2 regions of the Brevibacillus sp. FW301-21C12A genome follow, and region 2 is predicted to be linked to the other one. Evidence: riboswitches for the same ligand, from Rfam matches in the RefSeq annotation. Region 2 holds a riboswitch; the other holds the start of a gene.
The links. Region 2 has a riboswitch for glycine ahead of AC3WQH_RS16340 (amino acid permease). Riboswitches for the same ligand answer to the same signal wherever they lie in the genome.
Positions count from the first base shown of each region.

Region 1: linked by a shared signal. The riboswitch ahead of gcvT (glycine cleavage system aminomethyltransferase GcvT) and the one ahead of AC3WQH_RS16340 (amino acid permease) in region 2 are both predicted to bind glycine.

Region 1 is NZ_JBYTBG010000002.1:217,044-231,571, forward strand. It holds gene AC3WQH_RS02645 (DEAD/DEAH box helicase) at 1-1,554, opposite strand, end outside; glycine riboswitch at 1,775-1,871, shown strand; glycine riboswitch at 1,872-1,988, shown strand; gene gcvT (glycine cleavage system aminomethyltransferase GcvT) at 2,080-3,183, shown strand; gene gcvPA (aminomethyl-transferring glycine dehydrogenase subunit GcvPA) at 3,227-4,579, shown strand; gene gcvPB (aminomethyl-transferring glycine dehydrogenase subunit GcvPB) at 4,572-6,044, shown strand; gene murG (undecaprenyldiphospho-muramoylpentapeptide beta-N-acetylglucosaminyltransferase) at 6,151-7,224, shown strand; gene AC3WQH_RS02670 (lipoate--protein ligase family protein) at 7,301-8,131, shown strand; gene dat (D-amino-acid transaminase) at 8,214-9,065, opposite strand; gene AC3WQH_RS02680 (M28 family peptidase) at 9,421-10,761, shown strand; gene AC3WQH_RS02685 (PAS domain-containing sensor histidine kinase) at 11,152-12,813, shown strand; gene AC3WQH_RS02690 (hypothetical protein) at 12,804-13,814, opposite strand; gene AC3WQH_RS02695 (NADPH-dependent FMN reductase) at 13,975-14,528, shown strand, end outside.
Region 2 is NZ_JBYTBG010000026.1:48,870-63,397, forward strand. It holds gene AC3WQH_RS16305 (WG repeat-containing protein) at 1-1,170, shown strand, start outside; gene AC3WQH_RS16310 (MerR family transcriptional regulator) at 1,226-1,594, shown strand; gene AC3WQH_RS16315 (putative bifunctional diguanylate cyclase/phosphodiesterase) at 1,613-2,443, opposite strand; gene AC3WQH_RS16320 (response regulator transcription factor) at 2,578-3,297, opposite strand; gene AC3WQH_RS16325 (response regulator) at 3,444-6,386, opposite strand; gene AC3WQH_RS16330 (hypothetical protein) at 6,492-6,818, shown strand; gene AC3WQH_RS16335 (sigma-54 interaction domain-containing protein) at 6,874-8,475, shown strand; gene AC3WQH_RS16340 (amino acid permease) at 8,572-9,942, opposite strand; glycine riboswitch at 10,251-10,351, opposite strand; gene AC3WQH_RS16345 (iron-containing alcohol dehydrogenase) at 10,810-11,955, shown strand; gene AC3WQH_RS16350 (hypothetical protein) at 11,970-13,352, shown strand; partial or broken gene AC3WQH_RS16355 (NAD-dependent succinate-semialdehyde dehydrogenase) at 13,376-14,528, shown strand, end outside.

The DNA of each region.
Region 1 (14,528 bases), on a different contig from region 2:
CGAGTTGAGATTCAGCCGCTCCACGATGTCGTCCAGCTCGCCGATGACCATCTCGAACAGGTCGATTTTTTCGTACAGCAGCTTCAAAATGTGCTCCTCAATCGTGCCGACGGTGGACAAATTGTAAATGTGCACGTCCCGCTTCTGGCCGAGACGGTGGACACGGCCGATCCGCTGCTCGACGCGCATCGGGTTCCACGGCATGTCGTAGTTGATGACCTGGTTGCAAAACTGCAGGTTGATCCCTTCCCCGCCAGCCTCTGTGGCGATCAGTACTTGCGCGCGGTTTTGAAACAAATCGGTCATCCAGTCTTTTTTGCTGCGCTTGAAGCCGCCGCGAAACGGCACAGAAGTAATGCCGTGGTCATGCAAATATTTTTGCAGGTAGTTTTGCGTCGCCCGGTACTCGGTGAAAATGATGACTTTGTCGTTGATCTCCTGGATCAGCTCGACCGTTTTGGCCGCCTTGGAATGCGTCTCGATCCGCTTAATCATCTCCACCAGCTCCAAAATTCGGCCGCGCAGGGGGGAGTCTTCGCTGGTGCGCTGGTGCATGTTGTACAGCGTCATGAACGAGGCTTCCTTGCTGGAGCAAACCTCGCGCTGCAACGTAATCAAGGCGAGCGAGTTGAACAGGCCAGCTCCTGTCTGGTACTGGTCGCGCACAAAGCGGGTGACGCCCTCGTACAGCTCCATCTCTTCCTGCGACAGCTCAATCGGAATCGACTGGACGCGGCGACTGGTGAACTGGATGCCGCCGTCGCTTCGCTTGTTGCGAATCATCACCTTTTCAATTTCTTCGCGCAATTTGTCGCTGTTTTTCGACTGTCGCTTTCCTTCGACGTAATTGGAGGAAAACGACGTGGAGTGGCCGAGGTGCCCCGGCTTCAACAAATTAATCAGGTTGTACAGCTCGTCCATTTCGTTCTGGATCGGCGTAGCCGTGAGCAGCAGGCAATATTTTTTGCGAATTTCCTTCACGAACTGATAGTTTCGCGTCCGCTTGTTTTTCAGCTTGTGCGCCTCGTCGATAATCAGCATGTCGTAGTCGATGTCGAGGACGTGGCGGCGGTGCGGATCTCGTTTCGCCGTGTCGATGGAGGCGACGACGACTTCATGCTGCCGCCACATGTACTCCTTTTTTTGCGCCACGGCGGGAATCCCGAATTTTTGCTGCAACTCCTTCGTCCATTGGATGACGAGGGAGGCGGGGACGAGCACGAGAATTTTTTTCGCCAGACCCCTGACCATGTACTCCTTCATAATCAGCCCGGCTTCGATCGTCTTGCCCAGTCCGACCTCGTCGGCGAGGATCGCGCGTCCGCGCATGTCGTTGAGCACTCGCTCCGCCGTTTGCAACTGGTGGGGAAACGGGGAGAGCAGCGGCAAGTATTTCAGGCATTGCAACTGATCGAACTCGCGAACAGCCATGGCCTCTTCCGCTTCCAGCGCCAGCTTGAACAGCTCCCACTTGTCCCAGGGGCCGTCTTCGTGCATTCGCTCCGTCAGCGGGGATATCCAGCTCGTGTCAAATGAAACAGGAATATTCGGCATATACGTTACTCCTTTACACAGCTCTGCCATAACTTTCATGCGCTTTATCAAAAAACTTAACATTTATGATCGTGTTCATCATTTTGTTAAGTATTTCTTGATCTGACTGTTAATTTGCATATTTTCAACGGCGGACTCTCATGGTAGGATATAGAGGAAGTTCATTCATTAGTATGGAAATCATAGCAAAAACTTATGTATGACCATCTAACCAACGCGAATGATAGTAGCAGGGAGAGACTGCGCGAACCACTGCAGCGCCGAAGGAGCAAGCCGGGAACGGTGAATCTCTCAGGCAAAAGAACCTCTACTGGACGCAACTCTGGAGAGAGCTCGAAATCGGAGCCACCAAAGGGGAAACTTGCAAGCGCGGTGATCCCCGCCGCGCTTGATTGGCAAGGTAACTCTCAGGTACCAAGGACAGAGGAGGAGAAATGGGCACCGTTCTTTTGGTGTACCCGTTTTTTCGCCTCTGTTTTTTCATGGGGAGAAATGCCGACTAACAGTTTTTGGGAGGTGCCACACATGTCCAATCTGAAAAGAACGCCACTGTTTGATTCCTACGCAAAATACGGCGCCAAGACAATCGACTTCGGCGGCTGGGAGCTGCCTGTACAGTTTTCCAGCATTGGCCAGGAGCACGAAGCCGTTCGGACGAAAGCAGGTCTGTTTGATGTATCCCACATGGGAGAAGTAGACGTAAAAGGCGAGAGTGCGCTCGAATACTTGCAGCGCGTCACCACCAACGACGTGTCCAAGCTGGCTGTCGGGCAAGCGCAGTACAGCGTGCTCTGCTACCCGGACGGCGGTACGGTCGACGATCTGCTCGTTTACAAATACGCGGACGACCATTACCTGCTTGTCATCAACGCAGGAAACATTGACAAAGACTTTGCATGGCTGGAAGAGCACCTGATTCCGGGTGTCACGATTGAAAACATTTCGCCGCAAACGGCGCAAATCGCCATTCAAGGGCCTTTGGCCGAGTCGATTTTGCAAAAGCTGACCGCCACAGACCTGTCGAAAATCGGCTTCTTCCGTTTCGAGCGCGACGTAGAGGTCGCTGGCATTTCCGCGCTGGTATCCCGCACAGGCTATACAGGCGAGGACGGCTTTGAAATTTACCTGCCTGCAGAGCGTGCCGCTGAACTGTGGGACGCGTTGCTTGAAGCGGGCAAGGAAGACGGGCTTCTGCCTTGCGGACTTGGCGCGCGCGACACGCTGCGCTTCGAAGCGAAGCTGCCGCTGTACGGCCAGGAGCTGAGCAAGGACATCACGCCGATTGAAGCAGGCATCGGCTTCGCGGTGAAGGTGGACAAAGAAGTGCCGTTCATCGGCCAAGAGGTGCTCAAGGCGCAAAAAGAAAACGGCGCGCCGCGCAAGCTCGTCGGCATCGAGATGATCGACCGCGGCATTCCGCGCACGCACTATCCGGTCTACGTCGGCGAAGAGCTGGTGGGCGAAGTGACGACAGGCACGCAGTCCCCTACCTTGAAGAAAAACGTCGGATTGGCGCTCGTGAAAAGCGAACATGCGGCGCTTGGCACCCAACTGGAAGTGGAAATTCGCGGAAAACGCCTCAAAGCAGAGGTTGTCGCCGCTCCGTTTTATAAACGTCCGAAAAACTAAGCAATCGCCCACTATACATCCTATTTTGAGGAGGACAACGTTCGTGAAATACCGCTACCTGCCCCAAACCGATCAGGACAAGCGCGAAATGCTCGAAACTCTTGGCATTTCCAGTGTAGAAGAACTGTTTGCAGACATCCCGGAAGAAGTGCGCTTCAAAGGGGCGCTGAACATTCCGGAAGCTCTGTCCGAGCCTGATCTGGTGAAATACTTCACGCGTCTGGCTAATCAAAACGTGAACTTCAGCACGCACGTCAACTTTTTGGGTGCTGGCGTTTACCAGCACTATGCGCCAAGCACAGTCAACCACATGTTGCTGCGCGGAGAATTTTTTACCGCCTATACGCCTTACCAGCCTGAAATCAGCCAGGGCGAGCTGCAAGCCATTTTTGAATTCCAGACTATGGTGTGTGAACTGACCGGAATGGAAGTAGCGAACTCCTCCATGTACGACGGAGCGACTTCCTTGGCAGAAGCGGCGATGATGGCGGCTGGTCACACTGGCAAAAAGCGCGTCATCGTTTCCCGTGCTGTGCACCCGGAAGCGCGCGGCGTTCTGAAAACATACGCGTACGGTCAAGGCGTAGAGCTGGTTGAAGTCGGCATCAACAACGACGGCGTAACCGACACACAAGCTCTGGAAGCGCTGATTGACGAAAACACAGCGGCCGTTATCGTGCAATATCCTAACTTCTTCGGAAACGTGGAAGACTTGGCAGCGGTCGAGCCGATTGCTCATGGCAAAGGCGCTCTGTTCATCGTTTCTTCCAACCCGCTTGCGCTGGGCGTATTGGAAGCGCCAGGCAAACTGGGCGCTGACATCGTGGTGGGCGATATGCAACCGTTCGGCATTCCGGCATCGTTTGGCGGACCACACTGCGGATATTTCGCAACGACTACCAAGCTGATGCGCAAAATGCCAGGCCGGATCGTCGGGCAAACCAAAGACGAGAACGGCAAGCGCGGTTTCGTACTGACGCTGCAAGCTCGTGAACAGCATATCCGTCGTGAAAAAGCGACTTCGAACATTTGCTCCAACCAGGCTCTGTTGGCACTGGCGGCTGCGATCACCCTGACTGCGCTCGGAAAACAGGGCGTACAGGAAATGGCGATGATGAACTTGCAAAAAGCGCATTACGCCAAGCAAGCGCTGCAGGCAAAAGGTCTGGAAGTGGTCTTTGCCGCTCCATTCTTCAACGAATTCGTAGTCAAACTGTCCAAGCCGGTGGCAGAAGTAAACAAAAAGCTGCTTGACGCTGGCATCATCGGCGGCTACGATCTGGGACTGGATTACCCGGAATACGCGGGCCATACGCTGCTTGCGGTAACCGAGCTGCGGACCAAGGAAGAAATCGACACATTGGCGGCTGAATTGGAGGCGATCACACGTGCGTAACGACCAGGAAAAAGCACTGATTTTTGAAATGAGCAAACCGGGCCGTGTGGGCTACAATCTGCCGGCATTGGATGTACCAGAGGTAGAGGTGGCAAGCCTGCTGCCGAAGCACCTCATCCGCGAAACTCCTGCTGAACTGCCGGAAGTATCCGAGCTGCAGTTGGTTCGTCACTACACCGAATTGTCCCGTCGCAACCACGGGGTAGACAACGGGTTCTACCCGCTCGGTTCTTGCACGATGAAATACAACCCGAAAATCAACGAAGACGTTGCCCGCTACCCAGGCTTCGCGCAGACGCACCCGTACCAGCCGGAAGAAACCGTACAAGGCGCACTGGAGCTTTTGTACAACCTGCAAGAAGAGCTGGCTGAAATCACCGGGATGGACGCAGTTACGCTGCAACCGGCTGCGGGGGCAGCAGGCGAGTGGACAGGTCTGATGATGATCCGCGCGTACCACGAGAGCCGCGGCGAAGGCCACCGCACAAAAGTCATCGTGCCAAACTCCGCGCACGGTACGAACCCGGCTTCTGCAGCGGTAGCAGGACTGGACACCGTCACGATTGCCTCTGACGAGCGCGGCCTGGTAGACATTCAGGCGCTGCGCGATGCCGTAGGCCCTGATACAGCGGCACTCATGCTGACCAACCCGAACACGCTCGGTCTGTTCGAGGAAGACATCGTGGAAATGGCGAAAATCGTCCACGAAGCAGGCGGCCTCTTGTATTACGATGGAGCGAACGCGAATGCGATCCTCGGCATTGCCCGTCCAGGCGACATGGGCTTCGACGTGGTGCATCTCAACTTGCACAAAACGTTTACAGGCCCTCACGGCGGCGGCGGACCAGGTGCTGGCCCTGTCGGCGTGAAAAAGATTCTCGAACCGTTTTTGCCAACGCCGATCGTGGCGAAAAAAGAAGACGGCAGCTTCTACTGGGACAGCAACCGTCCGGCTTCCATCGGCCGCGTAAAAGGCTACAACGGAAACTTCGGCATTCTCGTGCGCGCTCACAGCTACATCCGCACCATGGGTCCGGAAGGCTTGCTGCAAGTGTCGCAAAATGCGGTGCTCAGCGCGAACTACATGATGCGCCGTCTGGCTACGGCTTACCATCTGCCGTATGACCGCGTCTGCAAGCATGAGTTTGTTTTGTCTGGCGTGATCCAGAAAAAGCTGGGCGTACGCACGCTCGACATCGCCAAACGCTTGCTCGACTTCGGTTATCACCCGCCAACTATCTACTTCCCGCTGATTGTCGACGAGTGCCTGATGATTGAGCCAACCGAAACCGAAACGAAAGAAACGCTCGACGAGTTCATCGACGTTATGCTGCAAATTGCCCGCGAGTGCGAGGAAACGCCTGAGCTTGTACAGGAAGCGCCGCACACAACCGTGGTCAAACGTCTGGACGAAGCGACAGCGGCGCGCAAGCCGATTCTGCGCTACCAGCCGCAAGCACAATAGCTCTCTTTTGGAAAAGCCGCCTTTTTACAGGGCGGTTTTTCTTTCCGAATGATGCTATCATGAACAGATGGGATTGATCCGACATTTCGGGGAGAGAGAACCAATGATGAACAAACGGATCGTATTTACAGGCGGCGGCTCCGCGGGGCACGTCACCGTCAACCTCGCGCTCATCCCGCGTTTTTTGCAGCAAGGCTGGGAGGTCGCCTACATCGGCTCGACGACAGGGATCGAGCGGGAGCTGGTCAGCAGGCTCGACGGCGTGCGCTACATCGGCATTGCGACAGGCAAGCTGCGCCGTTATTTCGACTGGAAAAACTTCACCGACCCGCTGCGCGTAGGCAAAGGCGCCTGGCAAGCTTACCGCTTTCTCGCAGCCTGGAAGCCGGCTGTCGTCTTTTCCAAAGGAGGATTCGTCTCCGTGCCCGTCGTCTTTGGCGCCTGGCTGAATGGGCTGCCTGTCGTCCTGCACGAGTCCGATCTGACGCCGGGACTCGCCAACAGGCTGTCGCTGCCTTTTGCCGCTAAAGTGTGCGCGACGTTTCCCGATACGCTCCAGCATTTGCCCAAGGGCAAAGGGACACATGTAGGGGCGATCGTTCGCGACGAGCTGAAAACAGGCCGGAAGGAAGCGGGGCTTGCGCTGTGCGGCTTTTCCCCGGACAAACCGGTGCTGCTCGTCATGGGCGGCAGCCTGGGGGCGAGGCGGTTGAACGAAGCCGTTCGCGGCACGCTCGACGCGTTGACCAAGCGTTTTTCTGTCGTGCACATTTGCGGCAAAAATCAGTTGGACAACAGCCTGAAGCGGGACGGCTATCGGCAATTCGAGTACGTCCAGGACGAGCTGCCTGACCTGTTGGCGATGACCGACCTCGTCGTCTCGCGCGCAGGCTCCAATGCGATTTACGAGTTTTTGCAACTGCAAAAGCCGATGCTTCTCGTGCCGTTGTCGCGGGCGGCGAGCAGGGGAGACCAGATATTGAATGCCCGCTCTTTTGAGCAGCAAGGCTTTTGCGAGGTGCTCGAAGAGGAAGCGTTGAGCGCAGACAGCCTGATCCGGGCGCTGGACCGTTTGCAGCAAAAGCGTCCGGCGATTACGGAGAAGCTGCGCGCCGCAAGCGAAAAGCAGCAGGACGCGCTGGCGCAGGTCATGGCGATCATCGAGGAGACGGCTCGTTGATGCAGCCGATCCAAGCCTTGCCGTCCTATGGGGAGAAGCGTAAAATGAAGGTGTTGTGAGTAGGGAGGTACATACGATGGAACAGTGGCGCTATATCGTGACGGAAGCGATGTCTCCGGCGATGAACATGGCTGTGGACGAGGCGATTTTGCAGTTGCACAGCGAGGGCAAGGTGCCCCCGACCGTTCGCTTTTACACGTGGGACCCGGCTACTTTGTCGATTGGCTATTTTCAAAAGGCGATCAAGGAAATCAATCTGGAGGAAGTGCAAAAGCGCGGGCTGGGCTTTGTCCGCCGCGCGACAGGAGGACGTGCCGTTTTGCACGATCAGGAGCTGACCTACAGCGTGATCGTGTCGGAGGAGCATCCGCGGATGCCGTCCGGCGTCACCGAGGCGTACAAAATCATCAGTCTCGGCCTTTTGCACGGCTTTCAAAACCTCGGCCTGGCAGCAGAGATGGTGTCGCTTGCGAGCGAGGAGGAAAAAGAAAAGTACACCTCTCCAGGCTCGTCCGCTTGCTTCGACTCGCCATCGTGGTATGAGCTGGTCGTGGAAGGGAAAAAGGTCGCAGGCAGCGCGCAGACGCGCCAAAAGGGCGTCATCCTCCAGCACGGCTCCATTTTGCTCGATATGGACGTCGAATTGCTGTTCTCGCTGCTGCACTTCCCGTCGGACCGCGTCAAGCAGCGGATGATGGACAGCTTCCGCCAAAAAGCGGTGACGATCAACGAGGTAAGCCCGCGGCCTGTGAGCTTGCAGGAAGCGATTGAAGCGTTTTCCAAAGGCTTCGCCACCGGACTGGAAGTGGAGCTGGTGCCGTCCGCGTTGACAGACGAGGAACTGGCATTGGCGGAGGAGCTCGCCCGGACGCGCTATGCGACGGATGAGTGGAATTTGCGCCGCTAGGCTGTTTGTTGGCGAACATACGCGAAAAGCTCTCCTGGGCGTACTGCCAGTCAGGAGAGCTTTCTTTATGGAATCAATCGAATTAGACGAGCACGCTGTCGTGAATGTGCTGTTCAAACAAAGCTTGCAGCCTCGCTGTGACAGGACCGGGCTGTCCGTTGCCAACGGCCTCGCCATCGACGGATACAAGCGGCATGATTTCCGCTGTCGTGCTGGTGAGGAACAGCTCGTCGGCTTGCTTCAGGAAGGCGATGTCAAAAACCGTCTCGTGGGCGACGATGCCGTTTGCCTTCGCCAGATCAAGGACGACCTGGCGGGTAATGCCGTGCAGGATCAAGTGGTCAGCCGGATGCGTGTACAGCTCGCCGTTTTTTACCGCAAACAGATTGGCCGAGCTGCACTCTGTAATGATGCCGTTGCGGTGCAAAATCGAATCTTGCGCTCCGGCGTCCTTCGCGTACTGCTTGACCAGTACGGCTCCCAGCAGGTTCAGCGTCTTGATGTCACAGCGCAGCCAGCGGATGTCTTCGACGAGTTGGGCTGTCCAGCCTTTTTTCAAGTCCTCTACAGGTCGGGCTTTGGGGCGGACAAAAGCCATGATGACAGGCTTGATGCCGCTCGGGATATCGTGAATGCGCGGAGCTGCGCCGCGAGAAATTTGCAAGTAGAGAGTCGCATCGTCCTGCTCGGTGATGTTGTTTTTCAAAAGCAGTTCTTTGGCCAACTGGGTCAGCTCTTCAGCGCTCCACGGCAGCGCAAGCTTGATCTCGCGGGCGCTGCGGAACAGCCGCGTCAGATGCGCGTCCCACTGATACAGGCGCCCTTTGTAGATTCGTACGACTTCGTAAATGCCGTCCCCAAAGTTGTAACCGCGATCTTCCGGTTGAACGGCCGCTTGCCCCTCTTCAACCCATTTGCCATCGACATATAGCATGGTGAGTCCTCCTCTAGTGGTTCCATCCGCTTTTTTCCAACGGTTTATGATTTTGATACAACAGTAGCAAATCGCACTGCGCAGGGTCAATTTGAAAACGGAAAATCCGCTATCAATTATTTAGCGGGGAGAAGCGCTACTCTATTAAGTTTTCATATAGGCGCCGCCGTCTCGACAAATCGACGCGTTCGGCGAAGACTAGATGTGCCTGCGAGCCGATTTGGGCAGAAGGAAAACGAAAGCTGTCCGCCGCTGACGGCGCGTGCTGGTATTTGACTAACTATTCTGACTAGACGCTGTTTGGCAGGGCGGCCCATAATAAAGGCAAACCGCATCAGGAAGAAGGGAGAATGCCATGCGATCCGCCGGTCATTACGCACTAGGAGCACTGCTTGTTTGGGGAAGCCTGTTGCCGCTGTCTTTCGCGCTGCCGCAGGCATATGCGAATCAGGCGCGCACAGGGATGGATGCCGATCTGTTGTACAGCCATGTGGAGCGCCTGGCGAAAACAGCGAGACCAGCCGCGACCGAGACGGAATTTGCCGCAGGGGTATATGTGGAGAATGCCTTGCGCTCATACGGTTATGAGACTGCCTTGCAGCCTTTTTATTATCATACGTACCAAAAGCCCGCGAGCCTGTCTCTGGCGATCGAAGGCTGGGAGCGGAGCTGGGCGGCGCTGCCATTGACGTTTGGACAAAACGGCGCGCAGACGGCAGAGTTGGTCGATGCGGGCTATGGCCGGGCCGCTGATTTTGCCAGCGGCGCGGCGAGGGGGAAAATTGCACTGGTCAAGCGCGGGGAAATTCCGTTTGGCGAAAAGGTCAGACAGGCCGCTGCCGCCGGAGCCGTGGCGGTCATCGTCTGGAACGATCGCGAGGGGGAATGGCGGGCGTCGCTGGGCGAGCCGCTGGACATGTCAGTTCCGGTCATCGGCCTGTCGCGGGAGGAAGGGCAACTGCTCCGGCAGCGGGCGCTGAAACAGCCGCTGAGAGCCACTGTGAAGGTCGAGGGCGGCGTGACAAGGCGGCATACTGCCTACAACATCATCGCGACGAAAAAGCCGACAGAGGCGGCAACAGGCCAGCGCGTGCTCATCCTCGCCCACCACGATTCAGCCGCTTCGTCGCCAGGGGCTAATGACAATGCCTCCGGCGTGGCAGTCATGCTTGAGGTCGCCCGCAAGCTGTCCGAGAGCCAGCTCGATACCGAGGTGCAACTGGTCAGCTTTGGCGCCGTGACAGCGGGCCAGCGCGGGCAGTGGGCCTTCAGCGAATCGCTGACCGAGCAGGACAGGCAAAAAATCGTCGCCGCCTACTACGTCGATGCGGTGGGGCGGAGCGGAGACGTAACGGCCTTCGCCGGGCGCCGGGAAGCCGTTCTGGCGACTGGCTTGCTGGCGGAAGCGGGAGCACAGCAGTCTGCGCTGGAAGTCGCGCGTGCAGAGCAGCAAAGGGAGCTTGCGCCGTTGACCGTGGCAGGCATTCCCGCTGTGCTCGTCACGCGGCAAAAAGCGGCGGGTGAGGCAGACAGAGCGGGAGATGTGCCCGCCACTATAGAAAAAGAGCAGCTCGCCGAAGCGGCGCAAATGATTTTTTCCGCGGTCGGAAACATAACGGACACGGCGACTCCGGCCTATCCGATCCCGTCAGGACAGACGACCGGACAGGGCGAGCCGGAGGAAGATTTTCAGTAGTGCGCTGCTGCGTGTTGAGCGATGGAACAAGTGCGGGAAACGAAGAGGTGGAGCGTCCTCGGGAGGGCGCTTTTTTTGCTGAAGAACAAGCGAACACAAGGGGATGTGCCCTGATTTCTGGCCGCACCGCGAACTTTAGCCATGAAGGAGTGTTTTGTTGGGGTTTTGCCTGCGTTTTGTCGTAATATGTCGAATGACAAGGAATAGCCACACATTGGAAAAAAGTTTATAATTTTTAAGAATCCTAAAAAAGTTCGTCCAGTCTATATTGTTGTTTTTACATATTTCTGAAAATTATATTCAATCCAATCCATGCTAGTTACGACAGTCCATACTACTCAGCAAAGAACAGCGGAGGTTGTGATGATACCAATAGGCTCAAGTAGTTTTATGCTTTCGTTAACACTCATCATCGGCTGGATTCCAGTCAGCGTACTGTTGCTGCGCCACTATCCCGAGAGAATTGATTTGTGGTCTTTCTTTTCGCTGAACTTACTGTACGCGCTGCTGCTGACGATTCCGTGCTACCGCATGTACAAACAGGCGAGGGAAGGAGGGCAGCACACGCGGGAACAGGAAGAGCTGGCGCGGCTGAGAAGAGAGCTGGATAAAGCCAAGGAGCTACTTGATGCATTTTTGCAGCAGACTCCGGATGCAGTCTCGATTCTGGATCTGGACGGAAAATTCATTCACGTGAACCAGGCGTCCGTGGAACAGTTCGGCTACAGTACGTCTGACCTGCTCGGCAAAACGATTCCGTGTGTGCCCGAAGAATATCGCGCGGAGATGGAGCAGTACCATGCGGAAGTTTTGCGGGGAAAGGCGATTGTCGGCTATGAAACAGTCCGTCGGCACCAGAACGGCTCGCTCATGCATGTCTCGCTGTCGTACGGCCCTGTTTTGGACAAGCAGGGACGAGTAACAGGGGTCATTTGCTGCTCCCGGGACATTACCCAGCGAAAACAGATCGAACAGGAGTTGCAGGAGAGCCAGGCCCATTTTCGCCTGATTACGGAAAACATGAGCGAAATGATCTATTTGGTAAAGCGGGACGGAAGCGTCGCGTATGTGTCCAATGCGCACGCGACGTTTTTGGGGTATTCGTGCGAGGAAATGACCAGAATGGGTCCTGCCGTCATACATATGATTATTCATCCGGAAGACCAGAAGAGAGTCACCGAGCTTTTCAAACAGTGCTGGCGCAAGGAAGAGGAAGCGACGACCTTTTATCGGCTGAAGCACAGCCAGGGGCATTGGGTCAATGTGGAGTCGCGCTTCAAACCTGTGGGCAACAGTGACGGAGTGGGCGACAGCATGCTGATCGTCTCGCGCGATGTGTCTGAGATCACGAAGACAAAAGAGATGCTGCGCCAATCAGACAAGCTGTCTGCCATCGGCCAGTTGGCGGCAGGCATTGCGCACGAGATCCGCAATCCGCTGACGTCGCTGCGCGGATTTATCCAGTTGCTCGACGCTTCGGTGGGAGGCGCGCAGCGCAACTACTGCCAGATCATGCTCTCTGAGCTGGACCGGATCAATCTGATTGTCAGCGAGCTGTTGGTTTTGGCCAAGCCGCAAGCGGTGCGTTTTCAGCCAAAAGATTTGTCCGAGCTGATTCGCAATGTGCTCTCGCTTCTGGAAAGCCAGGCCAATTTGAAAAACATCCAGATGCACGCTTCGATTGACGAGCAATTGCCGCTTATTTCGTGTGAGGAAAATCAGATCAAGCAAGTGCTGCTCAATCTATGCAAAAATGCGATGGAGGCGCTCCCCGACGGAGGCGAGATTTACGTGAAGGGCCAGCAGGTGAGCGCGGAGCACATTCAGATCAGCATCAGGGACAACGGCTGCGGAATTGATCCCGAGCGCATCCCGCGTCTGGGCGAGCCTTTTTACACGACGAAGGAAAACGGAACGGGCCTCGGCCTGATGGTCAGCCAGCGGATTTTGGAGGACCATGGCGGAAGCCTGCAAATTGAAAGCGAGCGGCAAAAAGGAACGACGGTCAGCATCGTGCTGCCGGTATGCGTGAAAAGCGCAAGTCAGGTCTGACGCTTCCAGACGAACCAGACGATCAAAAACAAGCCGCAGTAGGTGGCTCCGCTCGCCACGACAGAGACGCTCCACGGAAGAACGATCGACAGGACGGCAAACAGGCTGACCGCAAGCAGCATGACCAAGAGCAGCGGCGCCATTTGCAACTGGTGGCGCTCTGTGACAGGGTGGGCGAGCGAATAGAGCAACAAGGCTGACAGCACCCCTCCCTGAATCAGCGCGAGCAGCGCGAAAACAAGTTCGCCGCCGGACAGAAGCTGTACGGAAATCAGCTTTACCGGCAAGAGCGAGGCGTGAATATCATGCCAGTGGGAGAGCAAAACAGCTTGACCGAGCAGCCAAAACAGAGAGACGGCAACCGTACCGACGCCAAGCCCGAGCCGAAGCGATTGGGGCTGGCTTGCCCGTCCCGCGAAGGGCAGCAGTACAGCGAGCGTAAGCAAAAAGTGCAGAGCCAGGAAAAAAATGGCGTGAATGAGCCAGTTTCCATTCATTTGATAGCCGAGATTCGGAATCGGGACATGCGGCTGCCGCAAAAAAAGCAAGCCGAAAAACAACAGCCCGGCCACGAGGCATATTCCCGTCCCAGTGAAAATCCATTGCCAGCGCTTGAACAGAAAGCTGATCGTGACGATGAGGGACAATAAGAGGACCCAGATCGGAGACAGCCCTGCAATGAGAGATGCGGACTGCTGGCCGAGCATGACGCCGACATACCCAAGCAGGAACAGATGCGTGATGACCGACAGGCTGGAAGCAAACGCTTCGCCGAACAGGCGCAGGTAAAGCTCATAGAGCGAGCGGATATGATGGCGGTGGCAAAAGCCCAACAGTTGCAGGTTGAGCCACCCGATCCCAAGACTAGCGAGCACGATGCCGATTGTCCCCCAGGAGCCGAAATAGGTGAAGAAACGGAGCCACTCATAACCGCCCAGATAGTGTCCTCCGAGTGCGGACCCGGCAAAAAGAATGGCGATTTGCCAAGCGACTTTGTCCATAGGCATCATCCTTATTCCCAACTTGCTACATGTGTATGTCCAGGCAAGGCTTGTTCAGAACAGGGAATATTAAACAGACTTTTTCGTTTACAAAGTATGACGATATGGATTATAATGAAAAACATACCAGTAAAAGCAGAGCGCATGAGGTGACTTCAGAATGAAAATTGTAGGAATCGCAGGAAGCATGAACAAGAGCTCCACGACGAAGCAAGCGGTAGCGATTGTACTCGATGCAGCGAAGGCTGCAGGTGCTGATATTGAAATGATTCACCTGGCAGACTGGAAGCTGCCGATTTACGACGATCGGGAAGACGCGTCGACATATCCGGAAGTAGTCCATCGCTTCGTGCAAAAAATTTCCGAAGCGGATGGCCTCGTGATCGGTTCGCCTGAGTATCACGGGACGATGACCGGGGCATTGAAAAATGCGCTCGACTTTTTGGAAGGCCGCCATCTGCGCGATAAGCAGGTAGCGTTGGTTGGCGTCGCCGGAGGAAGCATGGGCGCTACCAACACCGTCAACACGCTGCAACTGATTATGCGCAATCTGCACGCATGGCCGCTGCCAGCCAGCCCGAGCATTCCGAGCGCGTACAACGCCTTCACGCCGGAAGGCAAGCTGAAAGACGAGCGCTTGCAGGCGCGGATGGAGACGCTTGGCCAGCAATTGGTTGAATTTGTCAATTTGATGAACCAGAAAGCAGAAAAACA
Region 2 (14,528 bases):
ATGATTCTGGCGTGTCTCAGCCTTGCTGGTGTATCCGCACAAGGTGCAGGCGAACCAAACCAGCAACTGTACCCACTAAGAAAACCTACCGGGAATCAATGGGCTTTGAGTGATCGTAACGGCAAGATTCATGCGAGATTTACTTTGCCCAAATACGGTACGATACAGGAATTCAAAGATGGCCTCGGCCTTGTACGAAACACGAGCATAGAAAAGTGGGGAGTGATAGATCATACTGGCAAGCTCATTGTTCCCTATAAATACAACTATATTTCCAGTTTCTCCGAAGGGCTTGCAAGCTTTCAGATAGGGGAAAGAAGCGGGGTGATCGACCGTACAGGAAAGGAAGTCATCCCTCCAAAGTATGAGCGAATAGTAGGTTTCCGTTTTGGACGATCAGCTGCTTCTGTGAATAAAAAATGGGGACTCATCGACACGAAGGGGAATTGGATCGTGCAGCCTACCTTTGATTACGTAGGCTACATTCCCGAACGGCAGCAGTATTCCAATGATCCGATCCTCATTAAGCAAGGTCCTTACTACGGATATATGGATGCGAAAGGAACCGTTTTGGTCCCCCCTAAGTACGTCTTGGCAAAAGAATTTTCTGACGGATTAGCCGCTGTCCAAGAAAAGGATAAGCAGATTGGGTTTATTAACAGCAAAGGCGAGTACATCATCGCACCGATCTATTATTTTACCGTTCCCTTCCGGAACGGAATAGCCTATGCTTCGAGCTGGAAAGCGGACGGAAAATCGCTTGGAGGAGGATTGATCAATAAAAAAGGCGAATGGATCATCCCGCCAGGCGAATTTACTCCTTTTGCAGGATCATCGGATGTAGAGGAAGGCATTTACAGGTACTACACTAACAAAGAAGACGGTCAATCTTACGCGGGTGCTGTTACCCTGACAGGAGAGGTCATTCTCGAACCCAAATACTCAGCTATAGGCAGATTTTATAACGGTATAGCCATGGTTCGCCTGCACGACGGCAGGGAGGGCTTTATCAATCGCAAAGGAGAGTATCTTGTAAGTCCACGTTATTTTGGTACCTATCAAAGTCCATATGGCTCTCTTATGGATCGTAACGGTCTGTACGCCATCAATTGGGGTCTCGATGGCTATTTAGATTATACCGGGAAGTTGGTCATCCCGCCCTATCGATAAAATTTGGAGGCAGCAGCCTCACAGCGGAAGGTTATCAGGCAGCGCCAATCGGAGGGTGTGGCAATCGCGAATCAAGCAAGCCGCCAGCGAGACAGGACTTCCCAGCTCTACGATTCGCCACTGGGAAAAAACCGGGCTGATTACGACCGCGCGCGATCCGAAAAACGGCTATCAGTTGTTCAACCGTTCGCACATTCACAAAATCATGCTGTTGCGAGCGTTGCGTGCGCAGGTGTACTCGCCCTCCGTCGTAGAGCTGAAAAACGCCGTCGCCGAGATGAAGGAAGAAGATGTGCAGGAGGCGCGAAAAATCGCCATGGACACCTTGCGTTATTTGCATCAGGTCAATGGCTGGCAAATGCGCGGCGTCCACGCTCTGTACGACCTGTGCCGTGTGCTGAAGCTGGTCGGGCAAGGGGGATGATTCCAGGACACCTGGATGCTAGAATTTGTTTTCCTGCTTCCATTCCACCTTGCGAAAAAACAGCGGCAGCTCCTGTTCATGCAGCGGCTTGCTCAGCAAATAGCCTTGCACAAAATCGCACTTCCACTTTTGCAAGGTATGAAGCTGCTCGTATGTTTCGATGCCTTCCGCGACGACGGTGAATCCCAGCTTTCGCGCCAGCGAGATGATCCATTCGACGAGAACGGTCCCTTCGTAATGATTGTTGATATGTGTGACAAACGAGCGGTCGATTTTGATCGTAGAAAGGGGGAGAGTCGTGATGTATTCAAGCGAGGAGTATTCCGTCCCGAAATCGTCCAATACGATTTTGATACCGTGATGGGCAAATCTTTTCAGTGAGTCGATCCGTCTGTCTTTGAGCGAGATGCGGTCCCGTTCGGTCAGTTCCAGCTCCAGCGATTGCGGGGAGAGAGCGGTTTGCTGCAAAATGCCGCACACCCGGTCAAAGAATAAGGAATCTTGCAATTGCAAGCCAGACAAATTGACGGACATGACGGAGTTGGGCATGTATTTTTCCTGAATTTGCTTGTTCTTTTGACAAGCGGTCTGGATCACCCAGTCTCCGATGGAATAAATCAGTCCTGTCTCCTCGGCGAGCGGGATAAATTCTGTGGGGGAGATCGGTCCAAAGTGCGGATGATTCCATCTGAGCAAAGCCTCAAAGCCGCGCACATTGCCAGATCCGGTCTCGAATTGGGGTTGGTAGTGCAAGGATAGTTGTTGAAGAGGCAATGCCTCTTGCAGATCATTGGCCAATCTCAGCTTGTGCTCCAGGTCCTCGCATGTCGCATGCGGTGTAAACTCCATTTTTTACCCTCCATATGCAGTCCAAGTCTTCTGGGATTGATTATGCACCTGATGTATTAGATAAGTTTCTGTCTATGTATTAGGAGAGTGTGAAATAATCTCAAAAAAAGAGCACCATCCCATGCGTTTGTCTGCTAGTTCCTAGAGACGAATTTATACCCCACACCCCAGACGGTTCGAATGTATTTCGGTTCTTTCGGATTGTCTTCGATTTTTTTGCGCAAGTTGGCGATGTGGACGTCAATCGCCCGGTCTGTGACAAAAGAATCAAAACCGCGAAGCTCGTAGAGCAGCTCCTCTCGGCTGAACACCTTGCCTTCGTTTGTAATGAACAGGCGCATGATTTCAAATTCGGAAAAAGTCGTCTCGACGTGGAACTGGTTGACGTAGATCGCCCTGCGCTCCAGGTCGAGCAGAAACGTATTTTCCGGGCAAGTGATCGTCGTATCCGCCTGCTCGGCGTTCTCCACGGAGGCGGCCTGCTGTTGGTATTGGTGAGTTCGTCTGATTATGGCTCCGATTTTTGCTGAAATCTCTCGCAGTGAAAACGGCTTGCAAATGTAATCGTCCGCTCCTGCTTGCAAGGCTTCCACCCGATCGGATACGTCTGTCTTCATCGAGACGACGAGAATGGGAGCGAGCGAAAAGCTGCGCAGCTCGCCGCACAACCGGGTACCGCTCATATCCGGCAGAATCATGTCGAGAAGGATGACATCCGGTGCAAACGATCGGGCCAGATCCAGACCTTTTTGTCCATGATCTGCTATTTTCACAGAATAACCTTCCTCGGTTAAATACATGGCCAGCATTTCACTCATAATCTGATCGTCTTCGATAATCAATAGTTTGTACATCAGATTCCTCACTCTTTCTGGGAGAAAGTTATTCATAAAGATGGGAAAGAGCTAGCAATGGTTCATGATTTCCTAATACTTTTCTCATATTTTAGCAAAAAAATGAGGAGAATGGACCTAATTTCACGAAAAATGCTAAAAATTTGTTAGGAGTTCGCCAGAGTTTCCAGCCACTCGGTTGCGAGAGCTAATACTTCGTCCAGTTGCCACGCAAGCTCGCTCATACATTCTTCATAATCGCTCCGGTTTGCCGATGGGGAGAGCAGACTCTCAACCTTTCTTGCTACGAGCAGCAATCGCTGGGCAGAGAGATTCCCGGCTACGCCGCTCAGCGTGTGCACCATGCGTCGGGCTTCCTCGGTATCGCCTGCGCGAAGCGTCTTTTGCAGCCGTTCGGCAAAATTCGCGTACTCGCGGGTGAACGTCCGGAGAATTTGCGTGTAGATCGGGAGTTTTCCATCCAGCCGCTCCAGCGCGAGCGACACATCCAGACAAGGCACAGGAATGGCCCGCTTCAACGTTTCTTTCATCTCTCCCAGATGAATCGGCTTCGTGATGACGCCATTCATGCCTGAGCGGTAGCAGTTGTCGTGCTCGGCTTTGATGACGCTCGCCGTCATCGCGATGATCGGCAGGCTCGCGTACTGCTTGTGCTGGCGAATGCGCAGCGTCGCTTCGCAGCCGTCCATTTCCGGCATGTGGACGTCCATCAGGATCAGATCCCATTTTTTCGTGTCCAAAAGCTCCAGCACTTCCAGGCCGTTTTTGGCAATCGTGACGGCATAGCCTTCCCGGCGCAAAAATTCGACAGCCACGAGCTGGTTGATCTCGTTGTCTTCCGCCAGCATGATGGTGCCGCGATGTCCGGGAAACATGACGTTTTCGAAAGAAGCGCTCTGCGCGGGAGCCGCGACGTGGGCGGTGTGCAGTTCTTTATGCTCCTGCGCTCCCAGCAGGGCGCGCGTCACGTCCATGCGATTAATCGGCTTGATGAGAACGGCGTCAGGCTGGACAGCTTCCTCCAGCGAGGCCAGCTCGTCGCGTCCGTACTCGGTCGTCATGGCGATGGTCGCCGCATCGCATGCTTCGGCGAGCGTGTGCAGGCGCCAGAGCGACTCGACGCCGTACATGTCTTCCGCCTCCATGTCGACGAAGACAAAGCAAAACGGGTTGGATTCGTCCGCCTCTTCCAGCAGCGCAAACGCCTCTCGCCACGAGGCGGCGCAGGTCGGAGCAAAGCGCAGGCTCACCAGCATGTCCGCCAGGCTGCTCCGCATTTTGTCATGGTCCTCCACGACCAGGACGCGCTGGTTGGCGTAGCCGGGAGGAAGCAGTGAGCCGGGGCTTTCGTTCTCCTGCCAGGGCGCGTGCTCGAACGCGAGGGTAAAGGAGAAGCAGCTTCCTTTGCCAATCGTGCTCGTGACTTCGAGAGTGGCGCCCATCATTTCCACGAGGCTGCGCGAAATGACGAGGCCCAGTCCGGTGCCGCCGTATTTTCTGCTCGTCGTGCCGTCCGCCTGGGTGAACGGCTCGAACAGCTTGTCCATCTGCTCCGCAGACATGCCGATGCCCGTATCCTCCACGGCAAAGTGCAAAAGCAGGCTCTTTTCGTCTTCCTGCACCAGCGTGACGCGCATGGCGACGTAGCCCTGCTCGGTAAATTTGATCGCGTTGTGGCACAGGTTGAGCAAAACCTGCTCCAGCCGATGCTGGTCCCCGATCAGCTTGGGCAGCATTTTCGGCGGCAGCTCGACGATGATCTCGATTTGCTTCGTCCCAAGGTAAATGCTCAGCATGTGCGAGAGCCGGCGGACAAAGTCGTCGAGGTCAAAGCTGGCTTTTTCCAGCTCCAGCTTTCCGGCTTCGATCTTGGAAAAGTCGAGAATCTCGTTGATGAGCCGCAGCAACACCTGCGAGGAAGAGAGAATTTTGTCCAGGTAATCTTTTTGCACCAGCGTCATGACCGTTTTTTGCATCAGTTGCGACAGTCCGATGATCCCGTTTAGCGGAGTGCGGATTTCGTGGCTCATTCGCGCCAGAAAATCGGTTTTGGCTTTGCTCGCTTCTTCCGCCTCTTCCTTCGCGGCCAACAGCTCCGCCTGGATACGCCGCTGCTCCCGAAGCATAATGTGCAGCAAAAGCGAAAGCATGCCGACCAGAATAAAAATCGACAGCCCGGTAATCAGGCTGGACAGCTCCTGTACGGAGTTCAACTGGCCGAGAGCTTCGCTCGAAGGCAAAACCGCTGCGACGGACCAGCCTGTAGAAGCGACGGGCGCATAGCCGATGTAGTAGCTGTTGTTGTCGATGGTGATGCGTTGCAGCCCTTTTTGGCCCGCGATCATGCTGTGGGCGATTTTTCCCATGTCCCCGGGCTGCTCCGTCAGCTTTTGCCGACTGACAAGCGCGGGGTTCGGGTGATACATGATCGTCCCGTCCCTGGAGAGTAGGATGGCATAGCCGGATTCGCCGATGGGATAGCTGCCGAGCATTTCCGGAATGTCGTCGAGCAAAATATCAATGGCGACGAAGCCCAAGAGCTTCCCGTCCTCTTTCAGCTTCATGGTGCCGCTGGTGACCATTTTTTTGGTCAAGTAATCTTCGTACGGCTCAGAAAAAACGACTTCGTCTGTGCGAACGGCGTCCTGGTACCACGGGCGTTGCTGGAGCGACCAGTCTGTCCCCGTAAGCTCGTCTGTGTTGCCGAATGTGAAGTTGCCCGCCTGGCTGGAAATCCAGACGAGTCCCAGGTTGCGGTCCAGCTTTTGGATGCCGTCCAGTGCGGCGGCCACATCCGGGTAATACGGGTTGGAAAACGCATCGTCCCGCGTTTTGACGGTTTGCAAGTAGCGAACGATCGACTGGTTGGTGCTCATCTGCTTGATGAGAAAGCTTTTCTGGGCGAAAAATGCGTTCATTCGCTCCGCCAGCGCCTGGCTTTGCAGAGTCAGCTTGCTCTCGATCTCGACTTTCATGATCCGATTGGTCTGGGAGCGCATGATGTAGCCGGACAGAGAGAAGGCGACGACGATGATTAACAGGATGAGGATGGTCAGTTTTCGGGCATGGCTGACGTGAAAAGTTTTCATGAGCGACCTCGCTATTTGTATGTAATCGCAAAAACTTTCGAGAAAAGACAGGACTCCATTCAGGTTGACGTGTAAAATATTGGATGAAGGCAAAGGAGGGCTTGCATGTACACGTCGTTGACTGTGAAATATTTGAAAATTTCTTCTTATCTCAAGCTGTGTGTAGGGGCCGGCTTTTCTCTCGGCCTGCTGGTCGGGCTTTTCCAACTGGTTGTCCTGCTTTTGATGCGCGCGGTGGACCACACGAGCACTGCGGCCGCGACGAGTATCCCGGACAGTCTGCTCGCGCTGGCAGGCACGATCTTGGCGTACACGTTTGGGGCGTTGAATTTCAGCCTTATTTCTTATTTTCCTTTTATGTTTCTGCTCAAACGTAAAAATGGAATCGCGATCGAAGGGATATTTGATTCGAGGGCGGAGCGTGTAAAATGATAGAGAAAGCTTTTCGTTCATTTATCAGGTCATGACATCCAGGAGAGAGTAGCCCATGTATTCATTGCGTCCTACGATGACGGTTGAGGAAGCAGTCGCGCATTTTTCGCCAGATCAAAATGAAGTGCAGGAAGTGTACAGCGAAGAGGGGGAGTTTCTCGGCTATTTGACGGTGGAAGCGATCGCCCACGCCATTCATCGCGGGGAACTGACGCGCCCGATTGTCGAGTACGTCGTGCCCGAGGTGAACCTGCCGGACCGCCAGAGGCAGGCCAGCTCGCAGGCGCAGCTTCGCGCTTTTTTTGAAAGCCCGGTCTGCCAGATTGTTTTCAATGCGCTGTACGACGGCGTCTATATTACGGACGGGGCAGGCGTCACGCTGTTTGTCAACCAGGCGTACCAGCGCATTACGGGCATTCGCGAGGAAGAGGTCATCGGCCAGCACATGGGCTATCTCATCAAGCAAGGCATGATTTCGGTGTCCGCTTCGCTGGAAACGATTCGCACGCGAAGGCCGGTGACGCTGATCCAGACGATCCGCAACAGCCGCAAGATCATCGTCTCTGCCACCCCTGTGCTGTCTCCCGCAGGCGAAATTTTGTACGTCATCAGCAGCGTCCGGGACATTACCGAGCTGATTCGCCTCAAGCACGAGCTGGACAGCCAGAAGCTTTTGCACAGCGATTTGCCGCACCCGGACCAGACGGGGCTGGAGGACGTCGTGCTCGGACCTGCGACGCGCTCGCTGTTCCGGCTGGCCGACAAGGTCGCCAAGACAGATGCGAAAATTTTGCTGCAAGGCGAGACGGGTGTGGGGAAGAGCATGATCGCCAAATACATCCATGCCCGCAGCAGCCGCGCGAACGAAATTTTCATGGAGCTGAACTGCGCGGCGATCCCGGGCCATCTGGTCGAGGCCGAGTTGTTCGGCTACGAGCCGGGGGCGTTTACAGGCGCGCTCAAGCAGGGGAAAATCGGCATTTTGGAGAGCGCCCATCGCGGCACGCTGTTTTTGGACGAGATCGGCGACTTGCCGCTGGAGCTGCAAGTGAAGCTGTTGAAAGTAGTGGAGGAAAGCAAATTCATGCGCGTCGGCTCCACCGAAGTCCGCCATGTGGACGTGCGGATCATTACGGCTACCCACCGCGACCTGGCTACACTCGTGCGCGAGGGGCTGTTTCGCGAGGATTTGTACTATCGGCTGAACATCGTCACCTTCGAGGTGCCGCCGCTGCGCGAACGCCGGGAAGAGATTGTCCCGCTCTTGGTGTCGTATCTGGAAAAATTCAATGAGAAATACAAGGAAGAAAAGACGATGACACTGGAATGCTACGAGTGGCTCACGAACTATAGCTGGCCGGGAAATATCAGGGAGCTGGCGAATCTGGTCGAGCGGCTGGTGGTCACGACTTTTCACGATACGATTGACGTCGGCGATTTGCCGAACTTTCTCCAGCAAGTGTTCCCGCAGGCAGAACCGACGTCTTTGCGCGAAGCGGTCGCCCGTCTGGAGCGGAGCATGATCGGCAAGGCGATCCAGACGCACAAGACGACCCGGTTGGCGGCAGAAGCGCTCGGCATCAGCCAGAGCGCACTCGTCCAAAAGATGAAAAAGCTGCAACTGCGCGTAGAGAACGAGCCGGAAGCGAGCAAATAAAAAGCATCCTGCGAATGCCTGGTGCAGTCGCAGGATGCTTGTCCTTGCCATGCAAACACATCGGAAGCCGGATGTGTTTTTTTGTTTGGCTGGCGATCAGTTTTCCAATACTTTCACCTGATCGACTTTAGCCTTGCGCAGCTTGTAAATCACGACGAGCATGATGAACCAGACCGGAGTGATGAACAAGGCCACGCGCGTATCCTCGGCAAGCGCGAGCACGACGAGAATGAACGCGAGGAAAGCGAGAATCAGGTAGTTGGCAAACGGAAAGAGCGGCATTTTGAACTTGTTTGTTTTTGCCAGATCCGGTCTTGTCTTGCGGTACTTCAGGTGGCAGATCACGGTAATGCCCCAGATGAACAGGAAGCAGACCGTCGAAACGCTCGTAATCAGAGTGAAGACGCCTTCTGGCATGATGTAGTTCAACACAACCGCAATGAGAACGACGACAGTCGAGAAGAACAAGGCATTGGCAGGCACCTGGCGCGTTGTCAGCTTGGTCATGGACGCAGGCGCATTATTTTCCTTGCCGAGCGAGTAGAGCATACGGCTTGTACTGAAGATGGCGCTGTTGCATGCCGAAGCGGCGGAGGTCAGCACGACGAAGTTGACGATACCTGCGGCAGCCGCGATACCGATAGCCGCAAACACTTGAACGAACGGGCTTTCGGTCGGGATGATGGCGTTCCATGGATAGATGCTCATGATGACGATCAGAGCGCCGACGTAGAAGAGCAGCACGCGAATCGGGATGTTGTTGATCGCTTTTGGAATCACGCGCTCGGGATCTTCTGTCTCCCCGGCAGTCAGCCCGACAAGCTCAATGCCGACAAAGGCGAACACGACCATCTGGAAGGAGAGTAAAAAGCCGTTGATGCCGTTCGGGAACATGCCGCCGTGGCTCCACAGGTTGCTGAAGCTGGACGCGCCGGAGTTTGTCGAGAAGCCTTTGACAATCATGAAGATTCCGACGGCGATCAAAGCGAGAATCGCGATGACTTTGATGAGCGCGAACCAGAACTCCATTTCGCCGAAAAGCTTGACCGTTGCCAGGTTCATGATGAGCAGGATGACGAGCGCAATCAATCCCGGCATCCATTGCGGAACCTCAGGGAACCAGTATTGCGTGTACATTCCGACAGCCGTCAAGTCGGCCATGGCAATCGAAATCCAACAAAACCAGTACGTCCAGCCTGTGACGAACGCGGCCATGTTGCCGAGGTAGTCTTTTACGAAGTCAACGAAGGAATGATAGTTCAGGTTGCTAAGGAGAAGTTCACCGAGCGAGCGCATAATCAGAAAGCAAATAATCCCAGTAATCAAGTAAGCAAACAGGATGGATGGGCCGGCCAGGTGAATGGATTTGCCCGCACCGAGGAACAATCCCGTTCCGATGGCCCCGCCGATCGCGATGAGTTGAACGTGCCTGTTTTTCAGGCCCCTCGCCAAATTTTGCTGTTGCATGTGATCCCCCTCATTTCTCATGCGTTTGATTCGTTTGCGGCTGTTGGTAAAAAACCAACCGCCGACCTTTCAAAAAGTTTATGAAACTTTATAATTCATATCTTAACATAGCGACCCAGCATAAATACATCATTAAGTTACTTCCATCGAAAAAAACGCTTTCATTTTTGAGCGAGGCAGAAAATTTGCGGTTTTGTCGGCAGTTTTCCCTCCTTTTTCGAGGCAAATGGAACGGCTGTTTCATGGTGAACGCACAACACTCCTATTTTTCTGCAACAAAAAAAGGAACGGGAAAAATAGACCGGTTCCTACTTTTCTCTGTCCTTTTACCTGAGAGATTTGTCCTGAGCGGTCAGGATTTGCTCCTTCGGTGCTAAACGGCGAGTTTAGTCTCTCCCGCAATATTCATCCGCGTCAGATATTCGCGTGCGTTCTTATGATAGTAAAATATTCCAAAAAGGTTGTCAAATGAAAATTCCTAATTAACAGATTATTTTAAACATAAAACATTTTTGATTGACGGAAGGCCAGATGACAAGCAGGAAACGACAATCATTCGTCGTTTTTTCCGCTAGCCAGGTGAGCGGATGTGTCGAAAGGGGAAGGGTATGGATTTTGATTTGATAATGAATCAAATGCGCAAGTTTGATTTGAATTATAATCAAACAGCGAATGTAAACGGTTGCTTTTGGCCGAAACAAACTGTGCTGCGGAAAATGTGACAAAAAAGTGAGAAAAGGCTTGCCGCTGTTGGGGGGAAGGTCGTTTTTCCCGCAGGTGGCGGAGCGAAATTGGCACCCGCTTTTTTCCGCTTGGCACGGGAGTTGCTTTTCACGTAGCGGCATACAGAAAGGAGAGAGTGACATCATGAACATTTCTACTTTTGCCGCTGCAAACAAACTGGTCACAGGGCGGGATTCGCTGGCGCTGCTGCCCGAGGAGGTTGCCCGTCTGAAAGTGGCGCGTCCAATGATTGTGACGGACAAAATTCTCATTCAGGCCGGGGTAGTCGCGCAGGTGGAAGCGCTTTTGCCGATGGAGGCGGGCGTCTTCTCGGACGTGAACCCCGAGCCGGAAATCGAGATCGTCGACTTGTGTGTGCAGATGATCCGCGAAGGGGGCTACGACGGCCTGATCGCAGTCGGCGGCGGCAGCGCAATCGACATCGCCAAGGCAGCTTCCGTCATGGCGACGAACGAGGGCAGCATCGAGCAATATTTTGGCACGAATCTGGTGAAAAAGCCGGGCTTGCCGCTGATCGCGATTCCGACTACGGCGGGGACAGGCTCAGAGGTGACGAACATCTCGATTTTGTCGGATACGAAAGAGCAAGTGAAAAAAGGAATTGTAAGCCCTTACCTGCTGCCGGACGTCGCCATCGTCTCGCCGGTGATGACGCTTACGTGCCCGCCGAGCGTGACCGCTGCGAGCGGCGTGGACGCGTTGGTGCATGCGGTGGAAGCCTACATTTCCAAGTTCGCCTCCCCGGTGACGGACGCGCTGGCGATTGGCGCGATGAAACTGATTGCCGTTCACTTGCCGAAAGCGTACGCGTGCCCGGATAACATCGAGTCGCGCGAAGCGATGATTACCGCGTCGCTGATGGCCGGACTTGCTTTCGGCAACGCGGGCGTAGGAGCTGTCCATGCGCTGGCCTACCCGCTCGGCGGACGATTCCACATGGCGCACGGCGTGAGCAATTCGCTCTTGCTGCCTTACGTCATGCGGGCGAACAAGATCGCCTGCCTGGAAAAGCTCGGGGAAATCGCGCAGGCGCTCGGGGAAAACGTCGCCGGACTGAACCTGGACGAAGCGGCGGAAAAAGCGATTGAAGCGATGACGCGCCTGTGCCGTTACGTGGAAATTCCGCAGTCGCTGCGCGAGTTCAACATTCCGGAATCCGCGATCGCCGAGATGGCCGAAGAGGCGATGAAGCAAACCCGCCTTTTGAAAAACAATCCCCGCGCTTTGCGGAAAAAAGATATCGAAGACATCTATCGAGCAGCTTACTAAAAGGGGGACATCGTATGAAGTGGAAACAACGCAGAGCGGGTGAAGAAACCCCGTACATTCCGGCCGGACCGTTCAAGATCCGGCTGCCGTTTGTACACTATCGCTTTGAATGGCCCGATTATTTGCAAGGACTGTTGATGTGCGCCGTCGACCTCGGCGCGATCACGCTGCTCGCCGACCATCTGGGCATGCCGTTTGAGGTAGGACTGGCCGTTGTCATTTTGAATGGCTTTTTGTATTTGCTGCACCACCTCTTGGGCGATCCGGTCATTCCCGGCTGGATTACGCCGGCGATTCCGCTGATTGTGCTGTTTGTCGAGCAGTTTCCGGAAGGGCAGGAGCGGGTGTACGCGCTGATCGCCTTTCAGTTGACGCTTGGGCTGTTATCCATTTTGCTCGGGGTCACCGGACTAGCGAAGCGGGTAGTCAACTTCGTGCCGAATGCGATCAAGTCGGGGATTATTCTCGGCGCGGGGATTGGCGCGATTACCTCGATTTTTGAAAAGGGCGGGAAGTTCGACCTGTTCCCGTACACGATTGCCATTTGTATCGGCTTTTGCTTTTATCTCGTTTTTTCCAAACATTTTGAAGGGTTGAAACAAAAAGGGAAAGGGTGGGCATTGCTCGGCAACCTCGGGATTTTGCCTGCGATCTTGCTCGCGGTGTTCGTCGCCCCGTTGTTCGGGGAAGCGAAGTGGCCGGACATTCAATGGGGCTTCAGCCAGCCGGACTTCGCCACGCTCTGGTCGCAGTACACCGTCTTCGGGCTGGGCTTGCCGTCGCTCTCCTTTTTCATTACAGCGATTCCGGCTGTGTTCGCAACGTATCTCGTCGTCTTTGGCGACGTGTTGAAGACGAAAGCGCTTTTGTCCGAGTCCGACCAAGTGCGGCTCGATGAAAAAGTCGACTACAACCCGGACCGGGCGCACATGATTTTTGGCGGACGCAACATGCTGATGAGCCTGATCGGGCCGGACATTACGATGTGCGGGCCGATGTGGGCCGCGATGCAGGTCGTAGTGGTGGAGCGGTTCAAAAAAGGCAAAAAAGCGATGGACTCGTTTTTCGGCGGTGCGGGATCGTTTCGCTGGGGTACGAATACAGGTTTATTGCTTTTGCCGATCGTCAGTCTGGTCCAGCCGATTCTCGGCGTCGCCGTCGCCCTGACGCTGCTCGTCCAAGGCTACGTCAGCGTGCGGATTGGCGTGATGCAGGCGCGCAGCCAGCGCGACCTGGGCATCGCGGGTGTCGTAGGGGCGATTCTCGTCATCAAAGGAGCGGCGATGGCTTTTGGCGCTGGAATTTTGCTGTGCGTCTTATTATATGGAAAAGATTGGTTGCGCGGTGAAAAAGAGAAATTGTTCACGGCAAATGAAAAGGAGGAAAAGGCAGCGTGAGACAACAAGAATGGAACAAAGGCATGTACGTGAACGGAGAGTGGGTGACGCTTGCGGCACGCGTCGAGGTGCAAAATCCCGCGACATTGGAAATCATCGGCAGCGTGCCGGACGCTTCCGCGAAAGAAGCGCGGCAGGCGGTCGACGCTGCGTAAGCCGCTTTTCCCAGTTGGTCGAAAACGACCGCCTATGAGCGCGCGGCCTTGCTGGAGCGCTGGCACCAGACGATCGCAGCCCGCCTGGACGAGATCGCGTACGTCATGACGCTGGAACAGGGCAAGCCGCTCGCAGAAGCACGAGGCGAGGTGCAGTACGCGAACAGCTACATCAAATGGTACGCCGAGGAAGCAAAGCGGATTTACGGCGAGACGATTCCTGCCTCCGCCGCCTCCAAGCGGATTCTCGTGCAGAAGCAGCCAGTCGGTGTCGTGGCGGCCGTCACGCCGTGGAATTTCCCTGCGGCGATGATTGCGCGAAAAATCGCGCCAGCGCTCGCGGCAGGCTGCACGACGGTGACGAAGCCAGCCGAACAGACGCCGTTGACCGCGCTGCTTTTGGCGGAGTGCGCCCACGAGGCGGGGATTCCGCCAGGCGTCATCAACATCGTGACGACTTCGCAGGCAGCGGAAGTCGTCGATGTCTGGATGGACGATGCGCGCGTGAAAAAACTGACGTTCACCGGGTCGACTCCGGTGGGCAAGCTGCTGATGCGCAAAGCGGCCGATACCGTGAAAAAGATTTCCCTGGAGCTTGGCGGCCTGGCGCCGTTTATCGTGGCAGAGGACGCGAATCTCGACGCGGCGGTCAAAGGGCTGGTCCAGTCCAAATTCCGCAACGCCGGGCAAACGTGCATTTGCGCAAACCGCATCTATGTGCATGAAGCTGTGAAAGAGCCGTTCCTGCAAAAGCTGACAGAGGCGGTGTCCGCGCTGCGCGTAGGCCAGGGAACAGAAGACGACGTCGAGATCGGGCCGTTGATTGACGAGCGAGCCGTACAAAAAGTCCAGCAGCAAATTGACGACGCCGTGGGCAAAGGGGCGACGCTCCACGGCAGCCCGGTTCTCGCGGGAGCCACTGGCTACTTCATGAAGCCGGTCGTGCTCTCGGATGTAACCGATGAGATGGTGTGCATGCAGGAGGAAACGTTCGGGCCGATCGCGCCTGTCAGCACGTTTT